3 regions of the Streptosporangium sp. H16 genome follow, and region 3 is predicted to be linked to each of the others. Evidence: predicted binding sites of a transcription regulator. Region 3 holds the regulator's gene; each other region holds the start of a gene.
The links. Region 3 encodes HrcA, which represses chaperone genes, less so after heat shock. Its sites were predicted from a motif close to TTGGCACTCTCNNNNNGAGAGTGCCAA; they were not measured.
Positions count from the first base shown of each region.

Region 1 (4,842 bases), on a different contig from region 3:
TGGTCTCCTCCAGGGCGCCCAGGCGGCGGGTGAGGTCGGTGTGCGCGGGCTCCACGGTCTCGCTCAGCGCCTCGGAGAGCTGGTCACGGTCGGGCAGGGCTCGAAGCGTCTCGGCCAGCGGGGCCAGCGCGGCCTCGGCCCGGATGACGCGCTCGTCCAGGGAGTCGAAGCGCTCGCGCTGCTCGTCGGTCTGAACGCCGATGAGCGCGCCGACGCCGAGGACGGCGGGCAGGACCTCCAGGCGCTCGTCCAGGCTCTCCAGGCGCTCGGCGGACTTCTCCGCGTGCCCGTCCAGCGTGGACAGCCGGGAGTCGATGACGTCCATCCGGCCGGTGAGGCGGCCCTCGATGTCGTCGAGGCGCTCCTCGAGGGTGTCGAAGCGGCCACCGGCCGCCATGCGATGGCTCTCCAGCCGGTCGATGCGGCTGTCGACGCGGTTCTCGACGGCGGCGGCGCGCTCGTCGATCCTGGGCACGACCAGGTCGACCCTGGCGCCCACCTGCTCGACCCTGCCGCTCACCAGGTCAACCTTGCCGTTGACCTGCTCGACGGCGGCCAGCATCCGGTCGGCGGCGGTGCCGACGGCCTGCTGGACGCTCGCCGACAGGTCGAGCATTCCCGCCTCGATGCGCCCGGTGCGCTGGGAGAGGTCGGCCAGGGCCCTGTCCAGGCGGCTGAACCGGTGCGCCGCGATGCCCATGTCGGCCTGGAGCCTGCCGAGGTGCTCGGCCAGCTGCCGCACCTGCTCGTCGAGGCCCAGGGTGCCGTCAGAGATCGCCCGCAGGCGGGTGAGCGCCTCGTCCACGCTCTCGCCGACGGTGCCGAGGTCGGTCCACAGGCTCGGCAGCTCGCCGAGGGGGGTGACCCGGTCGCGGACGGCCTCGACCCGGCGGCCGAGGGAGTCGACCCGCTCGCCGACGGAGTCGACGTGGTCACGCACCGCCTCGACGTGCTGGGCCAGGCCCTCGGCCCAGGAGGGTGGTTTGGCGGCGATGTCGTCCAGGCGCCCGTGGACGGACTCCAGCGTGCCGTTCAGCCCGCCGATCTCGCGCTCCCTGACCTCGCGCAGCAGCCACTCCATGCCCTCCAGGCGCTGCCGGATCTCGTCGAGCACCGCGCCCTGGGTCCGCTGCTCGTAGACGTGGTCCTGCGCCGCGCGGGCGAGGAGCTCGCGCATCCGGTCGGAGATGGCGGTCTGGCTGCCTGCCTGGAGCAGGGTGTGGTCGGAGTGATCCACCGAGAGCTCCTTCACTCGCCGACGCTCAGCCGCGCGGTTGGATTTGATGGGATTTGCTGATGAACGATAGGAAACCGCAGGCGAGAGAGAACTCCCGCCTGGCAACCTTAGCCTCTGGATCAAGGTTTTCCGGCAGCGAGATTAAAAGAGAGGAATTGCCGGTTGGCTGGAAGAATTGACTATTTTGGCTGGTCAACCAGGACTGACTTCGGCTGGTCGAACGGGTTCGATCCGGCCGGTCAGCCGGGGCCGCACACGAAGGCGAACGGCCGGTCGCCGATTCGGGTGAGAATGACGACCGCGGATTCCTCACCGGAAAGGCGGAGCTCTTTCCTGAGGCGGTCGACGTCCACCGCGGAGCCGCGCTTCTTGATCGTCACATTGCCCGCGCCGCGCTCGCGGAGCGCCGCCCGCAGCCGCTTGAGCGAGAACGGCAGCGTCTCGTGGACCTCGTACCGGGACGCCCACGGCGTCGGCGTCGCGACGTCGCCGGTGATGTAGGCGATCTGCGGGTCGAGCAGGTGCCCGCCGACCGCCGCGGCGATCTCCGCCACCAGGTGGGCCCGGATGGCCGCGCCGTCCGGCTCGTAGATGTAGCGACCGGCGGGGCCGGTGCCGGGGGCGCCCAGGGCCGGGTCGGGCGTCATCGTGGCGCCCGACGGCAGGATCGTCGCCCTGCGCGCCGTCTCGCCCGCCAGCGCGCCGCACCAGATCACGGCCTCCTTGACGTCGCCCTTGTACGAGACCCACTCGGCCTCCGCGCCCTCGGGGACGAACTCGTACGGGATCCCGGGGGCGACCTTCAGGCAGGCGGCCCGGGCCCGGGCCACCATCTCCAGCACGGCGGGCCAGGGCGGCGAGTAGCCCATCGGGTCGAAGGTCCTGCCCCGCGCGGTACGGCGCGCCGGGTCGGCGAACAGGACGTCGAAGGCGGCCGGGTCCAGGACGGAGGCATCGGCGGCGCGGACCGAGACCCGGTCGCCGAAGCCCAGGGCGTCCGCGTTGGCCTGGGCGATCGCCGCGGTGAGCGGGTCGGTGTCGACGGCCTCGACCGAGCACCCGGCCCTGGCCAGGGCGAGGAGGTCGCCGCCGATGCCGCAGCAGACGTCGGCGACCCGCGAGCCCGCGGGGACGCGCCGCGCCCGATGGTCGGCGACCTCCCGGCGGGTGGCCTGCTCCAGGCCCGTCCGGGTGAAGTACATGAGATCGGCGTCGGCCCCGAACTTCTCCCTCGCGCGCAGCCGGAGCGTGGCCTGAGTGAGCGCCGCCGAGGTCAGGTCCGCGTCGTAGGTCTTCCTCAGCCTGGTCACCGCCGCCACCGGGTCGTCGTCGGCGATCCCGGCCGCCGCGCCCAGGGCCTCCTGGCCGCGCGGGGTCAGGAGTTCCCGGAATGCGTCGAGATTCACACCAGCCGACGCTACCGCCTCGGCCGTAGGGCTTCGCGAAGGGCTTCCACCTGCCTTGACGTTCGCGTGAAGCGGAGAAGGGGTGCTTCGTGTTGACTGTCAAGGCCACCTTGCATACTGTTCCGTATTGGCACTCTCCCGGTGAGAGTGCCAAATACATGCGACGAGGCAGGTCTGACACCCGCGACGGCAGACCGCTGGTCGCCTCTTCTAGATCATTCAAATCTGAAGGGGAGGTCCGACGTGACGACCGCCACCAAGGTTCCCGTTAAGCCGCTCGGCGACCGCATTGTGGTCCAGCCGCTTGAGGCCGAGCAGACCACCGCTTCCGGTCTGGTCATCCCGGACACCGCCAAGGAGAAGCCGCAAGAGGGCAAGGTCCTCGCGGTGGGCCCCGGCAACTGGGATGAGGACGGCGAGAAGCGGATTCCGCTCGACGTCAAGGAGGGCGATGTGGTCCTCTACAGCAAGTACGGCGGCACCGAGGTGAAGTACAACGGCGAGGAGTACCTCGTGCTCTCCGCTCGTGACGTGCTCGCCATCATCGAGAAGTAGTTCTCGCTTCACAAAGATGACGTATCGAGCCCCGGGTCGCGAGAGCGCCCGGGGCTTTGATGCGCCGACGTACTTATAGAGAGGATTGTCATGCCGAAGATCCTGTCGTTCGAGGAGGACGCGCGCCGAGCTCTCGAGCGCGGCGTGAACGCTCTCGCGGACGCGGTCAAGGTGACGCTGGGCCCGCGTGGCCGCAATGTCGTCATCGACAAGAAGTTCGGTGCGCCGACCATCACCAACGACGGTGTCACCATCGCCCGCGAGGTCGAGCTGGAGACGCCGTACGAGAACCTGGGCGCCCAGCTGGCCAAGGAAGTGGCGACCAAGACCAACGACGTCGCCGGTGACGGCACCACCACCGCGACCGTCCTGGCCCAGGCCATGGTCCGCGAGGGCCTGCGCAACGTGGCCGCCGGAGCGCAGCCGCTCTCCCTCAAGCGCGGCATCGACATCGCGGCCAAGGCCGTCAGCGACCGGCTGATCGAGTCGGCCCGCCCGGTCGAGGACAAGAAGGAGATCGCGAATGTGGCGACGATCTCCGCGCAGGACGCCAGGATCGGCGAGCTGATCGCCGAGGCGTTCGACAAGGTGGGCAAGGACGGTGTCATCACCGTCGAAGAGTCCAACAGCATGGGCCTGGAGCTCGAGTTCACCGAGGGCCTCCAGTTCGACAAGGGTTACCTGTCGCCCTACATGGTGACCGACCAGGAGCGCATGGAGGCGATCCTGGAGGACCCCTACATCCTGATCACCCAGGGCAAGATCGCCTCGGTCTCGGACTTCCTGCCGCTGCTCGAGAAGATCGCGCAGACGAAGAAGGCCCTGCTGGTCATCGCCGAGGACGTCGAGGGTGAGGCCCTCGCGGTCCTCGTCACGAACAAGATCCGTGGCACCTTCACCTCCGTCGCCGTCAAGGCGCCGGGCTTCGGCGACCGCCGCAAGGCCATGCTGCAGGACATCGCCATCCTCACCGGTGGCCAGGTCGTCAGCGAGGAGATCGGCCTCAAGCTGGAGCACGTCGGCCTGGAGGTGCTGGGCACCGCCCGGCGCGTCGTCATCACCAAGGACTCCACCACCGTCGTCGACGGTGCCGGTGAGGCCTCGGCGATCGCCGACCGCGTCAAGGAGATCAAGCTCGCCATCGAGCAGTCCGACTCCGACTGGGACCGCGAGAAGCTCCAGGAGCGCCTCGCCAAGCTCTCCGGCGGCGTCTGCGTGCTCAAGGTCGGCGCGGCCACCGAGGTGGAGCTCAAGGAGAAGAAGCACCGCCTTGAGGACGCCATCTCGGCGACGCGCGCGGCGATCGAGGAGGGCATCGTCTCCGGCGGTGGCTCCGCGCTCATCCACGTCTCCAAGGTCCTCGACGACCTGGGCCTGACCGGCGACGAGGCGACCGGCGTCTCCATCGTCCGCAAGGCGCTCGTCGAGCCGGCCCGCTGGATCGCGGAGAACGCCGGCCTCGAGGGCTACGTCGTGACGGCGAAGGTCACCGAGCTGCCCGTCGGCCAGGGCTTCAACGCCGCCACCGGCGAGTACGGCGACCTGATCGCCCAGGGCGTCATCGACCCGGTCAAGGTCACCCGCTCGGCCGTCCAGAACGCCGCCTCCATCGCCGGCATGCTGCTGACGACCGAGGCCCTCGTG
Region 1 covers NZ_JBPXMD010000006.1:86,814-91,655, reverse strand. Annotated here, with positions in the region: gene ACTOQ2_RS12190 (hypothetical protein) at 1-1,237, opposite strand, end outside; gene ACTOQ2_RS12185 (class I SAM-dependent methyltransferase) at 1,477-2,643, opposite strand; gene groES (co-chaperone GroES) at 2,887-3,198, shown strand; gene groL (chaperonin GroEL) at 3,289-4,842, shown strand, end outside.
Region 1: groES (co-chaperone GroES) is a predicted target of HrcA. The motif match lies at 2,771-2,797, and genes of this name have one in related genera.

Region 2 (4,842 bases), on a different contig from region 3:
TAAGGTCTCGCCGGTGCCCGTTCTGCGTCCTCCCCGGCGGGCTCGGACCGTACCGGCGCCGTCACCGTGCCGGGTGCGCGGCCGTCGTCGCCCGCCGCTCCCATCCAGGGTCGTTCTGACCCGGCCACCCCGGCCCGGTACCGGGCGTCATCGCGCGCCCCACCCAACCCGGCCACTTCGGTCCCGGGGCATCGGGCACCACCTTGGGCGAACAACCGCCCGCATCCCGTGCCGCGCGGTGCTCACTCCAGCTCCGTACCGGCCGTCCGGCCCGTACGGTCCACCCCTCCATGTCCTTCCCCGCTTCACAAGGCGGGCCCGTCCACCGCTACCAACGACCGGACGGGCCCTTGATCGGATGGAGGTCCAATCAATGGACGATGGTAAATCCAGCACACCCGAACAGGCCATCCCCGGCTGGCGGCTGATTCTCAGTGACGCCGGGCGGCTGTGGGCCAGCCGGGAGGAGCCCTTCTCGCCGGTCGCGTTCGAGGCCGGAGCCGAACGGACCGTCGACGCCGACACTTTCGATGCACTCCGGGCTGAGACCGACCGGCAGGAGACCGTCGCCAGGGAGGCCCAGGAGCAGGCCGCGGGGCGGGTGATCTCGTGATCCGCCGCGTTCCGATCAGGCGGGCCTCCGCTCGCGGGCGCCACCGCGACGGCCTGGCCACCGCCGCCGTACCCCACTACACCTGGGATCACGAGGCCCGCGCTGAGGCTGCCCTGCTGCAGATCACCTGGCCGGGGTGGGCCGTGCTCTACGGCACTGGCAGCCGCCTCTTCCACGCCATCGCCACCTGGCCCACCCCGGAACCGCTGCTGCTCTGCGACCGGACCGTCGAGGGCCTGAAAACCCAGATGCGCGAGGCCGAGATGACCGCGATCACTCGGCGTTGGGCGCTCACCGGGACCGATCGTCCCTGAGCGGGAGGTACGGCGGCCAGAGCTTCCCGGCTCAGGTCGCCGTGCCCTCACCGGTCGTCGTGAGATTCATCCCCCGCGAGGGCCGATCGTGATGGAGAGTCGCCCGCCGGCTTGGGCGGAGGCCAGCTCGGTCGCCTGGGCCGACGTGGTGGCGAGCACGACGAGCGCGCCCCGCTCCGACTCTCCGCCCGGGGTGGCCAGGACCGTGACGTCCTTGGCCGCGATGGTCGCCGGAGCATTGCCGTCCCACGTCGAGGTGGCGGCGAGCACGTCCACCACGTCACCCGGGGAGAGCAGGCGCGCGGTCTCGGGATCGGCGACGCGTACCGGGGTGGCGACCGTCCCCTCGCCGTGGGCGGCCAACAGGCCGGGGCCGAGCAGGCGGACGTCGGTCAGCGGCTCCCCGCGCCGCGCCGGACCCGTCAGGATCTTTCCCGCGTACGGCGTGCCGGGCGTCAGGGCGCCGTCGGGGACCGTACCGGGTCTCAATGGGGCCGGTGTCAGGTCGGCCGGCTCCAGCACGCCTCCGGGAAGATCCCTGGCGGCGGTCAGGACGGTCACCGAGGCGGTGTCCGGGCGCAGCGTCAGCACGGCGCATCCCATCGCCAGGGCGGCGACGGCGGTGGCGATGAGACGGTGACGGCGGTCGAGGAAGCGGCGCAGAGCGCGCATGGCTGACTCCAAGGGTGGGAGTCGGGCGGCGCGGTGCCCGTGATGGGTGGGACATTCCCGCCGAGTGGCAGGGCGGTGCCCGTGATGGGTGGGACATCCCCGCCGAGTGGTGGCGTGGTGCCCGTGGCGGGTGGGATGCCCCGCCGAGTGGCGGGGCGGTGCCTGGGGTGGGTGGGATGCCCCGCCGAGTGGCGGGGCGGTGCCTGGGGTGGGTGGGACGCCCCGCCGAGTGGCGGGGCGGGGCGGGGCGGGGCGGGGTGGATCGAGGATTCTCGACGGATCCGGGTGGCGTGGCCGGGGGAGCGGGATTCGGCCCTTCGGGGTTCGCCGGGTGATTCACCTGGCGGTGACGCCGGGGGCGCCGGCCACAGGATCAGCCGGGGAGGTCGAAGGGGAGCTTGAGGCCGTCCAGGGCGTTCTGGCAGGGGCAGGTGCGCTCTTCGGGGAGGGCGGCGACGATGTCGCCGATGAGGGAGCGCATGCGGCCGACGTTGGTGGCGAAGAAGGCGAGGACCTCGTCGTGGGTGACCCCCTCGCCCGCCTCGACCCCGGCGTCGTGGTCGGTGACGAGGGAGACCGAGGTGTAGCAGAGGGCGAGCTCGCGGGCGAGGACGGCCTCGGGGGAGGCGGTCATGCCGATGATCGACCAGCCGTTGCCGCTGAACCAGCGGGACTCGGCGCGGGTCGAGAAGCGCGGGCCCTCGATGACCACGAGGGCGCCGCCGTCGGTCACCTCCCAGTCGGCGGAACGCGCGGTGGAGACGGCCGCCGCACGGCCCGAGGGGCAGTAGGGGTCGGCGAAGGCGACGTGGACGACGCCGTCCGCGTCGTAGTAGGTCTGCACCCGGCCCGAGGTGCGGTCGACGATCTGGTCGGGGACGACCAGGGCGCCGGGGCCGATCTCGGCGCGCAGGGAGCCGACCGCGCTGGGGGCGAGGACCTGGCGGACGCCGAGGGAACGCAGTGCCCACAGGTTCGCCCGGTAGGGGATCCGGTGCGGGGGGAAGCGGTGGTCGCGGCCGTGGCGGGGCACGAAGGCGACCGAGCGCGACCCGATCCGGCCGACGGTGACGACGTCACTGGGAGGGCCGTACGGCGTGGTGATCTCGACCTCTGTGGCGTCGTCGAGCAGGGAGTAGAAACCTGAGCCGCCGATGACTCCGATGTCCGCGCGATTGACCATGGAGCCGAGGTTAGCGCCACGGGCCGGTCCCTGAGGAGCCAGGGTGACGGCCTGTGGATAACCGCGTCCCGGGGTAGCCGCTCGATCGCTTTCGGTGAACCCGGGAGACGCGGCTCAGGAGGCCGCGGCGGCCGTGCTGCTCGCGGTCTTCGTCGACGTGGAGTCCGACGAGGACGAGGAGCTCGACGACTTCGACGAGGACGAGTCGGACGAGCTCGACGAGTCGGACGACTTCGAACCGGAGGAGTCCGACGAACTCGACGAGCTCGACGAACCGTTCGCGGACGTCACCGTGCTCGACGACGAGGACCGGCTGTCGGTCCGGTAGAAGCCCGAGCCCTTGAAGACGATGCCGACCGCGGAGAACACCTTGCGCAGGTCGCCCGCGCAGCTCGGGCACTCGGTGAGAGCGTCGTCGGAGAACTTCTGGACGATTTCGAACTGGTTGTTACAGGCTGTGCAGGCGTACTGGTAGGTGGGCACGCGCTCCTCCTCGTAATGATCCGCGCCGATTGGCACTCTAGTGGCGCGACTGCTAATGGTACGCAGCCGACAAGCTTAAACGCGAGTCGGAGTCCTCGCATTCCGTAGCTGAATCCCGGTCAGGTGCCGCGTTCGCCGAACCAGCCCGCGAGCTTGCCCTTGCGGCTGATCGCGCGCATCCGGCGTTCGACCGTGTCGCGGCAGGCGGCCGTGGTCACCACCAGCAACTGATCGTCGGTCCTGATCCTCGTGGAGTCGGTGGGGACGAACGTCCGGCCGTCTCTGACGATCAACGTCACCTGGGCGTCCGTGGGCAGCCGCAGCTCGAAGATCTCCACGCCGTGCAGCTTGGACGTCGGCGGCACCCTGACCTGGAGCAGGTCGGCGTTGAGCTCCTCCAGCGGCGCCGACTCGACCTCCAGGTCGCGGGCCTCGTCAGGGGTGGACAGCTTGAGGAGCTTCGCCACGAACGGCAGCGTCGGCCCCTGCAGCAGGGTGTAGACGATGACGATCACGAAGACCTCGTTGAACACGAACTTGGCGGTGCCGTCCGGAACGGAGGTGGCGGCCCAGGGAATGGTCGCGAGCACGATGGGCACCGCGCCGCGCAGCCCGGCCCACGACAGGAAGGCCTGCTCCCGCCAGCCCAGCCGGTCGATGCGCATCAGCCGGACCAGCAGCGAGGAAACCATGATCGACAAAGGGCGGGCCACCGCGACCAGGATCAGCCCGGCCACCAGGCCGGGCACGATCGCGGCCGGCATCTCCGACGGGCTGGCCAGCATGCCGAGCATGACGAACAGGCCGATCTGCGCCAGCCAGGCCACGCCCTCGGCGAAACCCCGCGAGGACGCGCGGTGCGGCATCCGGGAGTTGCCCATGACCAGTGCCGCGAGGTAGATCGCGAGGAAGCCGCTGCCGTGCAGCAGCGTGGCTCCCGCGTAGGCGACGAACGCGAGCGCGAGCACCGCGATGGGGTACAGGCCGGAGACGGGCAGCGCGATGCGGCGCAGCGCGTACGCGCCGAGCGGGGCGACCGCCAGGCCGACGGCCGCGCCCACCACGAGTTCCAGGAGCACCTCGAACAGCGCCATCCCCAGGCTGGGCGAGGTGGCGGCACTCAGCAGCATGACGGCGATCACCGTGGGCGCGTCGTTGAGGCCCGACTCGGCCTCCAGGATGCCCGCGAGGCGCGAGGGCAGGGGCAGGCGGCGCAGTACGGAGAAGACGGCGGCGGCGTCGGTGGAGGCGAGGATCGCGCCGAGCAGGAGCGCGGTCCGCCAGTCCATGCCGAGGATGAGGTGCACCGGGATCGCGACGGCCGCGATGCTCACCCCCACGCCGGCAGTGGCGAGCACCAGGGCGGTGGGAATGGCGCCCTTGACGTGGCTCCAGGTGGTGGTCAGGCCACCCTCGGCCAGGATGATCGCCAGTGCGATCAGACCTATCTCCTGCGCGAGCTGAGGGTTGTCGAACTGCAACCCGAACCCGGACTCGCCGACGAGCAACCCGAAACCCAGGAAGATCAGGAGGCTGGGCAGCCCGCTCCGATGGGCGACACGTACTGCGACGATGGC
Region 2 covers NZ_JBPXMD010000035.1:45,823-50,664, reverse strand. Annotated here, with positions in the region: gene ACTOQ2_RS36705 (hypothetical protein) at 374-613, shown strand; gene ACTOQ2_RS36700 (hypothetical protein) at 610-927, shown strand; gene ACTOQ2_RS36695 (RcpC/CpaB family pilus assembly protein) at 994-1,599, opposite strand; gene ACTOQ2_RS36690 (S-methyl-5'-thioadenosine phosphorylase) at 1,973-2,782, opposite strand; gene ACTOQ2_RS36685 (FmdB family zinc ribbon protein) at 2,897-3,265, opposite strand; gene ACTOQ2_RS36680 (potassium/proton antiporter) at 3,385-4,842, opposite strand, start outside.
Region 2: ACTOQ2_RS36685 (FmdB family zinc ribbon protein) is a predicted target of HrcA. The motif match lies at 3,295-3,321, and genes of this name have one in related genera.

Region 3 (4,842 bases):
CACCTGCCCCACCCCCCTCGACAGCCCAACCGTCGAGCCCAGCGGGGTCTTCAGGAGGTGCGAGGAGATCGAGGCGACACCGACGCCGACGAAGACGAGGCCGGCTCCCTCGGAGAGCCCGTGCTCGCCCGACGAGTGCGCGCCGTCGGGCGACGCCTCGCCCCCCATGCCGACGGAGGCGAGCACCCCGGTTCCGATCCCCACCCAGAGTTAGCGCGGTGACCGGTCACGGCGAACCCTGACCGGTTCTCTCCTCGTCACCCGCTCGCGGGGGCGGGTTCCCGGGGGCCTCACGGACACCTCCCGGTGGCCTCACGCTTCCCGGGGCCTCATGACACGGATTCGCCGGGACCGGCGACCGCCGAGGGGCGACCGGCCGCGCACCGGCGGGATGTCACCAGCGGCCGCTGCGCGTCTGAAGCACCGCCGCCGCGACGACCCCGGCGGTCGAGGTGCGCAGCACCGTCGGCCCGAGCAGCGCCGGCACCGCCTTGGCATCACGGAACGCGGCGATCTCCTCGCCCGAGACCCCGCCCTCGGGGCCGACCACCACGACGATGTCGCCACCGGCGGGGAGGGGCAGGCCGGACAGCGGGGCGGCGGCCTCCTCGTGCAGCACCACTCCCAGCGCCGCCGCCGACAGCAGGCCTGCGACCTTCGCGGTGGACGCGAGCTCCGTCACCTCCGGCAGGTGGAAACGGCGCGACTGCTTGCCCGCCTCGCGTGCCGTGGACCGCCAGCGGGCCAGCGCCTTGGCCGCCCGCTCGCCCTTCCACTGGGTGACACACCTGGCCGCGGCCCAGGGAACGATCACGTCGACCCCCGCCTCGGTCATCATCTCCACGGCCAGCTCGCCCCGGTCGCCCTTGGGCAGGCCCTGGACCACGACCAGGCGCGGTGACGGCACGGGCACGTCGTGGCGGCGCAGCACCTCGACCCGGAGCGAGTCCCTGCCCGCCTCGGTCACCACGCACTCGGCGACGGAGCCCGCCCCGTCGGTCAGGTCGAGCCGCTCCCCCGCCCGCAGCCGCCGTACGGCCGCCGCGTGGCGCCCCTCGGGACCGCCGAAGACGAACGCCGGCCTGACCAGGTCGGCGGGGTCGGCCAGGAAGACCGGGACGGTCATGGGCCGTCGGAGCCGGAGGAGCCGGGGCGCCACACCCCGGAGCCGAGCCGGCGCGGGTGACACGCCCCTGAGACGGCCGGGGCGGGACGCCCCGGCCGCACGCGGGCCAGGCCGCGACGCGACCGGGCTCGGGCCGGGTCAGCGGCCATTGAAGGCGTCCCTCAGGCGGGAGAAGAAGCTCTGCTGCCCTGGGGCGAACTTGCCCGGCGGGCGCTCCTCGCCGCGGAGCCTGGCGAGCTCCTTCAGCAGCTCCTCCTGCTCGGCGTCGAGGCGGGAGGGGGTCTCCACGTTCACGTGGATCAGCAGATCTCCGCGGCCCGTCTCGTTCAGGCGCTGCACGCCCCGCCCGTAGAGCGGGATCGTCTGCCCCGACTGCGTGCCGGGACGGATGTCGAGCTCCTCGGCGCCGTCGAGCGTCTCCATGGTCAGGATGGTGCCGAGCGCGGCCGCGGTCATCGGGATCTGCACGGTGCAGTGCAGGTCGTCGCCGCGCCTCTCGAAGATCTCGTGGGGACGCTCGACGATCTCCAGGAACAGGTCGCCGGGCGGGCCTCCCCCCGGGCCGATCTCGCCCTCGCCGGCGAGCTGGATGTGGGTGCCGTCCTCGACCCCGGCCGGGATGCGGACCTTGATGGTCCGCCGGGTGCGGACCCGGCCGTCGCCGGAGCACTCCTGGCAGGGGTTGCGGATGATCGACCCGAAGCCGCCGCACTGGGGGCAGGGGCGGGAGGTCATGACCTGGCCGAGGAAGGACCGGGTGACCTGGGACACCTCACCCCGGCCGTGACACATGTCACAGGTGTCGGGGTGGGTGCCGGCCGCCGCGCCGGAGCCCGTGCAGACCTCGCAGACCACGGCGGTGTCGACGACCAGCTCGCGGGTCGTGCCGAAGCCCGACTCGCGCAGGTCGAGCTCGACCCGGATGGTGGCGTTGCGCCCGCGCCGGGCACGGGAGCGGGGACCCCGGCCACCGCCGCCACCGGCCGCGCCGAAGAAGGCGTCCATGATGTCGCTGAACGGGAAGCCGGCACCGAAGCCCCCGGCCCCCGCGCCGCCCGAGGCGAACGGGTCGGCACCCATGTCGTACATCTGCCGCTTGCTGGAGTCGGACAGGACCTCGTAGGCCTGCGTGATCTCCTTGAAGCGTTCCTGGGTCTCGGGGTCGGGGTTGACGTCGGGATGCAGCTCGCGCGCCAGGCGTCGGTACGCCTTCTTGATCTCTTCCGCACTGGCGTCGCGGCGCACCCCGAGGGTGCCGTAGTAGTCGCTCTTAGCCACTTTTCGTTGACCTCTTATGATGCAGCCAGGATCTGGCTGACGTAGCGTGCCACCGCGCGCACCGCGCCCATCGTGACCGGGTAGTCCATTCGCGTCGGGCCCAGCACACCGAGCCGGGCCAGTTGCTTGTCCCCAGAACCGTATCCGGCGGCGACGATGGACGTGCCCTGGAGTCCGGTGTAGGGGTTCTCCGAGCCGATCCGCACGGTCAGCGCCGAAAGGTCGGAGGTCTCACCGAGCAGTCGCATGAGCACGACCTGCTCTTCCAGAGCCTCCAGCACGTCGCGGAGCCCGACGGTGAAGTCGGCTCCCGCGAGGTTGGCGGCTCCGGCAAAAACGATCTTCTCATCGTGCCGGTCCACCAGGGACTCCAGCAGCACTGACAGGATAGTGGCAGCGAGCGGCCGGTCTTCCGTGGGCAGCCGCTCCGGCAGGTCGGCGACCTTGTCGGGGACGCTGGTGAGCCCGCACCCGTCGAGGGAGGCGTTGAGCATCGCGCGCAGATGGGCCACGCGCTGCTCGTCGACGACGTCGGGCAGCTCGACCACGCGCTGCTCGACCCTGCCGGTGTTGGTGATGAGCACGAACATCAGCCGGCGCTCGCTCAGCGGCACCAGCTCGACGTGCCTGACCGTCGAGTGGGTCAGCGTCGGGTACTGCACCACGGCGACCTGCCGGGTGAGCTGGGCCAGCAGCCGTACCGTCCGCATGACGACGTCGTCGATGTCCACCGCGCCCGCGAGGAAGCTCTCGATGGCCTTGCGTTCCGCGCTCGACAGGGGTTTCACCTGCGATAGGCGGTCGACGAAGAGCCGGTAGCCCTTGTCGGTGGGCACCCGGCCGGCGCTGGTGTGGGGCTGGGCGATGTAGCCCTGCTCCTCCAGCACCGCCATGTCGTTGCGGATCGTCGCCGGGGACACCCCCAGGTTGTGCCGGTCCGCGAGGGCTTTCGAACCCACCGGCTCGTTGGTGGACACGTAGTCCTCGACGATGGCGCGGAGCACGGCGAGCTTGCGGTCGTCGACCAACGTGGTCACCTCCCTGCCTGCGTTCAGAGGGAAACACGAGGTTTGGCACTCTGTGTTCCCGAGTGCCAAGTGTACGGCCCCGGTGCGGAAGGCGCGATAAGCAAGAGCTGCGGATGATGACGGCAAGCCGTTGTCAAGTCAACTGCTATCGCGATCCAAGCGGCACCCATCAGAATTCGGTCATGTCCAACGATTTCGGTTCTTATCCGGGCGACGCCTCCCGCAGCCCCGGTTACGGCGGCCCCCAGCAGCCGTATGGCCAGCAGCAGTACGGCCAGCAGCCCCCCTCGTACGGTTACGCACCTCCCGGCTACGGCGCCCCGCAGGGACCGCCGCCCCCCGCCGGAAAGATCAAGCCCGGCATCGGGTGGATCGTGGGGGTTTGGCTGCTCGCCCTGGTCAGCATCATCGTCGGCATCGGCGGCTTCGCCGGCGGCCTCGTCGGCGCGGTCACCGACGCGGCCCCGACGCAGACCTTCGCCCCCGGCCAGGCCACGACGGTCACGATCGACCCGGCGGACAAGCCGGCGATCTACGTCGCCACGGGCGGGCCCACCAAGTTCGAGTGCACGCTGAAGGGCGGCACGGGCACGCCCAGCCTGCAGAAGCCCGACATCCAGCAGACCGTCGCGGGGTCCGACGGCGTCACCTGGGAGATGGGCCTGCGGGTCGGCGTGGACCAGGCGGGCGACTACCAGGTCCAGTGCTCCGCCGACCCCGCGGAGGGCACGACCTTCGGCGTGGGCAAGGAGCTCGCCGCCGAATCGCTGGTGGGCGGGGTGGTCGCCCTGTTCGTGATCCCCGGCGTCGGGATCCTGCTCGCCATCGTCGTGACGATCGTCGTACTGGTGAAGCGCAGCAACGCCCGCAAGCGCCGGGCCTCCGCGGTGCCGGTGGGGCAGTGGGGACAGCCGGGACCCTACGGCGGGTGACGGTGGTGTTTGCTAGCGTCCCACCTGATCCCCGGCGAGAGAGGGTGGGCGGTCGGTGATGTACGAGCGTGACGTTCTGGCGGGCGACTGGCGGCGCCCGCGCAGGGGGACGATCCCCCAGGTGCCCGCGGAGCTCGACCTGGTCGTCGAGGACGCCGACGGCGGCTTCTGCGGCGCCGTGGTGGCCTGCGACAAGGAGGCCGTCACCCTGGAGGACCGCTTCGGGCGCCGGCGGGTGTTCCCGCTGGAGCCGGCCGCGTTCCTCCTGGAGGGCAAGGCGGTGACGCTCGTACGGCCCGCCGCGGCACCGCGCGGTCCCCGGCGGAGCGCGTCGGGTTCCATCGCGGTGGAGGGCCTGCGGGCCCAGGTCGCCAAGGAGAGCCGGATCTACGTGGAGGGCGTGCACGACGCCGCGCTCGTGGAGAAGGTCTGGGGGCACGACCTGCGGGTCGAGGGCGTGGTCGTGGAGTACCTGGAG
Region 3 covers NZ_JBPXMD010000005.1:336,296-341,137, reverse strand. Annotated here, with positions in the region: gene ACTOQ2_RS11485 (hypothetical protein) at 1-214, shown strand, start outside; gene ACTOQ2_RS11480 (16S rRNA (uracil(1498)-N(3))-methyltransferase) at 395-1,126, opposite strand; gene dnaJ (molecular chaperone DnaJ) at 1,265-2,404, opposite strand; gene hrcA (heat-inducible transcriptional repressor HrcA) at 2,419-3,432, opposite strand; gene ACTOQ2_RS11465 (hypothetical protein) at 3,615-4,364, shown strand; gene ACTOQ2_RS11460 (DUF3097 domain-containing protein) at 4,423-4,842, shown strand, end outside.